One region of the Bradyrhizobium sp. INPA03-11B genome, then DNA from elsewhere that is predicted to be linked to it. Evidence: riboswitches for the same ligand, from Rfam matches in the RefSeq annotation. Region 1 holds a riboswitch; the other holds the start of a gene.
The links. A riboswitch is a leader RNA that binds a small molecule or an ion and turns the genes downstream of it on or off. The one in region 1 is predicted to bind glycine.

Region 1 (2,197 bases):
CACCGTGATCGAATAGCCCTTCACCGGATAGACGTTGACGCGGTCGTTGAGCAGGCCTGCGAAGTGGCGGCTCGCGACGCCGGCGCAGATGACGATGCCGTCGGCCTGCAACTCGTGCCGTGGCGCGACGCCGGCATCATGCGAAGCGACGTCGTTCCAGCCGATGCGGAAACCGTCATCGCCGCGCGCGATCGTGTCGACGTCGGCCTCATGGACGAAAGCTGCGCCGCGACGGATGCAGGCCTCGGCGAGGCCGCGCGTGAATTTGTGGATATCGCCGGTCGCATCCGACGGCGTGAAGAAGCCGCCATAGCAGGCCGTTTGTAGCGCGGGTTCGATGCTGCGGATTTCGTCCGCCGTCACCGGCCGGCGGTCGAGCCCGCCCTGTTGCAGCAGGGTGTTGACGCGCAGGCCGGCCTCGAAGCCGGCCTTGTCGTGATAGACGTGCAGGATGCCGCGGCGCTCGAGATCGAAGGCGATGTTCTCGCGCTGTGCGATCGAGAACAAATGCTTGCGCGCTTCGATTGCGAGTTTTGTGGTCTCGATGGTGTTGGCGCGATAGCGGGTGATGCCGCCGACGAATTCGCCGATCCAGGAATATTTGTGCCAGCTCGGCTTCGGGTTCATCAGAAGCGGCGCGTCGCTTCGGAGCATCCAGCGCAGCCCCTTCAGAATGGTCGCGGCGCTGTTCCACACCTCCGCATTGCTGGCGGAAAGCTGTCCGCCGTTGGCGAACGAGGTTTCCATCGCGGCGTAGCGATGCCTGTCGAGGACAGTCACGCGGTAGCCGCGTTCGAGCAGGGCATAGGCCGTCGTCACGCCGGTGATGCCGGCGCCGATGATTGCAATATGTGGCATGATGGTCTTCAGGCTCCCGTGTTGTTAGAGTCGCCGAACCACCGGTGAAACCGGTCGTTTCGACGCCCCATCTGTCACGGTACCTGAGAGCTTGATCCGCATCGGGCCTGCGCCCGGATACGAACTATCCCCTTCGGTGGACGTCACGGCCCTCGATGAGTGGTCGTGTCCGTCTCTCTCCAGATCGTCCTGACGATACGGTCCTTTTGCCTGAGAGTTTCCGGGGCGGTTGCTCCGTCGGCGCCGAAGCCAACAACACGAATGTTGTCGCTTCGATCTCTCCCGCATCGTCGCGTTGGACGGCCGGACCGTAGGCGAAGCCTCAAAATTGGACAAGGCTAAATTTCGATCCGGCAGTGCCAACGTGTTGTGCAGTGCAATCGACGTCAGTCGAGTGTCGCCAGCAGCGCCGCCATCAGGCGGCCGCGTTCGGCGAGGCTGTCGACTTCAATGTGTTCGTTGAGCGTATGTGCATCCGCGCCGCGAACCCCGAGGCCGTCGAGGGTAGGGATCCCCATCGCGCCGGTGAAGTTGCCGTCCGATCCACCGCCGGCGCTTCCATGCGGCAGATCGAGGCCCATCGCTGCCGCGAGGCCCTTCGCCTTTTCATAGAGGGCCATGGTGCCGGCATCCGGCTCCCATACCGGGCGGGTGACGCCGCGCGTCACCTTGAAGCTGACGTCGTTGGCGGTTCCGGACAGCGCCAGCATGCGCTCGACGCCGCGGTCGAGATCGGCCTGGCGCTTGGCCATGCTGAGCGCTTCGCCGGTGCAGGTCGTCGCGACGCAATTGACCCATTGGCCGCCATGCACGATGCCGACCGAGAAGGTGCAGTCCTCGGTGGTCATGCCGTCGATGGCCATGATCTGCCGGGCCATTTCCCGGATCGCGGAACGGCCGGACGACAGCGTCGCGCCGGCATGGCTCGGCTTGCCGGTTGCTTCCAGGTTGAAGCGCGCGATCGCGTAGCGGCCGGTGACGACGCCGTTGTTCGGCCGCCCGGGCTCCGGCACCAGCACGTATTTGTTGCGTGCGGCTTCCGCCTCGATGATGTCGCGCGTCGACGGCGTGCCGACCTCTTCATCGGGGGTGAACAGCACCGTGATCGGCAGCGGTGTCGTGAAGGAGGCGCGCGCCAGCTGGCGGATCGCCTCGATCGACAGATAATTGCCGCCCTTCATGTCGAAGATGCCGGGCCCGAAGCACTTGTTGCCGTCGCGCCGCCATTGCAGCTTCGCGATGGTGCCGACCGGGTGCACGGTGTCGAGGTGGCCGGCGATCAGGATGCCGGGTTGGCCTTGTTTCGGATGAGGAAAACGGGCGCGGACGCAGCCCGCGA
Region 2 (2,197 bases), on a different contig from region 1:
CAGCGCGGGCTCGGCGGCGAGCGCCTCGTTGACCTCGATCACCTCGCCGGTGATCGGCGCGTAAACGTCGGAGGCGGCCTTGACGGATTCGACCACAGCAGCGGCCTCGGCCTTCTTCAGGCTGCGGCCGACCTTGGGCAGTTCGACGAACACGACGTCGCCGAGCTGCGATTGCGCATAATCGGTGATCCCGATCGTGGCGACATCGCCCTCGATGCGGAGCCATTCGTGGTCGGACGTGTACAGCGTCGTCATGGGATCGATCCTTTGGCGTTTAGCGTTTGTAGGTATTGGGGACGAAGGGCGTGGCGGCGACTTTCAGCGGCAGCCGCTGGCCACGCACTTCGGCGAAAACAGTGGTGCCGACCGCGGAAAGGGCGGTGGGCAGATAGCCCATCGCGACCGGCGCATTGAGGCTCGGGCCGAAGCCGCCCGAGGTCACCTTGCCGATCTGCTCGGTCGAGGTCGGGTCGGCGAACAGCAAGGCGCCTTCGCGCACCGGCGCGCGGCCCTCCGGCCTGAGCCCGACGCGGCGGCGTGCGGCGCCGTCGGCGAATTGCGCAAGAATCTTGTCGGCGCCCGGAAAACCGCCGGCGCGGGCGCCGCCGCTGCGGCGGACCTTCTGCACCGACCATTCCAGCGCGCCTTCGACCGGCGTCGTCGTGGTGTCGATATCGTGACCGTAGAGGCAGAGCCCGGCTTCGAGCCGCAAGCTGTCGCGCGCGCCGAGGCCGATCGGCAGCACGTCGGGATTGTCGAGCAGCGCAGTGACCAGGGCTTCGGCCTTGTCGGCCGGCACTGAAATCTCAAAGCCGTCCTCACCGGTATAGCCGGAGCGCGAGACGAAGCAGTCGATGTCGGCGACGCGGCGCGGGCCGGCATCCATGAATTTCATCGAACTGACATCTGCACAAAGTTTTGCCAGTGCCGATTCGGCCTTCGGGCCTTGCAGCGCGATCAGCGCACGGTCGGCCAGCGACACGATCTCGCAGCTATCGGAGAGATGCGCGCGCAGATGCGCCTCATCCTCGGCCTTGCAGGCCGCATTGACCACCAGGAACAGGTGATCGCCGAAATTCGCCACCATCAAATCGTCGAGCAGGCCACCGTCGTCATTGGTGAATTGCGTGTAGCGCTGCCGTCCCGGCGCGATGCCGACGATGTCCTGTGGCACCAGTTTTTCGAGCGCCAGCGCCGCGTCGCCGACCTTGCCGGATTTGGCCTTCAGCACGAGCTGTCCCATGTGGGACACCTCGAACAGGCCGGCGTCCTTGCGGGTGTGCAGATGCTCCCTGAGCACGCCCGCCGTGTATTGCACCGGCATGTCGTAGCCGGCGAACGGCACCATCTTGGCGCCGCGCGCCAGATGCAGCGCGTGCAGCGGGGTCTGTTTCAGCGGGGAGGTTTCGTGCGCAAGCATCACAGGGCCCTCGCGGTTCCCATCGGGGACCCATTTCCCCTTGAGAAACCTGCAGAAAGCCCCATCTGTCGCTGTGCCTGAGAGTATTATCCCGTCGGCGGACGCAATCGGGGAGAACCCCAGCGCCTCTTTCCAGATGTCAGACGTCACGCGGTCCTTTTGCCTGAGAGTTTCCGGGGCGGTTGCTCCTTCGGCGCCGGCGGCTAAGGCCGGTCTCTCCCGACGTGACGGGTAACAGGTAGGTAGAAAACACGGCGCCACCAAGACTGTCAACGCAGCTGCAACAACTATCCAATGGGGCTTTGTGCTGCCGCGGCAAGCCCATGATCCGCCTGCACAGTTTCTGGACACCGCAGCTGGCAATGTCTAAAAGCGTTCGGCCGGAAAATGACGCCTTTTTGCGGCTGGCCGGCCCCTTTTTCCGATTGGATGAACATGAGCAGCGTCAACGACATCAGGTCGACATTTCTGAACTTCTTCAAGGAGAACGGCCACGAGATCGTGGCGTCGTCGCCGCTGGTGCCGCGCAACGACCCGACCCTGATGTTCACCAATGCCGGCATGGTGCAGTTCAAAAACGTCTTCACCGGCGTCGAGAAGCGCAGCTATCAGCGCGCCACGACGTCGCAGAAGTGCGTGCGCGCCGGCGGTAAGCACAACGACCTCGACAATGTCGGCTACACCGCGCGCCATCTCACCTTCTTCGAGATGCTCGGCAACTTCTCGTTCGGCGACTACTTCAAGGAGCGCGCGATCGAGCTCGCCTGGAATCTGATC

Region 2: another riboswitch for glycine. It lies ahead of gcvT (glycine cleavage system aminomethyltransferase GcvT); the one in region 1 lies ahead of QMZ05_RS12955 (D-amino acid dehydrogenase).

What each region holds. Positions count from the first base shown of each region.
Region 1 covers NZ_JASGSR010000024.1:71,463-73,659, reverse strand. The annotation lists gene QMZ05_RS12955 (D-amino acid dehydrogenase) at 1-858, opposite strand, end outside; glycine riboswitch at 928-1,043, opposite strand; glycine riboswitch at 1,047-1,153, opposite strand; gene QMZ05_RS12950 (M20/M25/M40 family metallo-hydrolase) at 1,245-2,197, opposite strand, start outside.
Region 2 covers NZ_JASGSR010000023.1:26,750-28,946, reverse strand. The annotation lists gene gcvH (glycine cleavage system protein GcvH) at 1-255, opposite strand, end outside; gene gcvT (glycine cleavage system aminomethyltransferase GcvT) at 275-1,420, opposite strand; glycine riboswitch at 1,562-1,653, opposite strand; gene alaS (alanine--tRNA ligase) at 1,856-2,197, shown strand, end outside.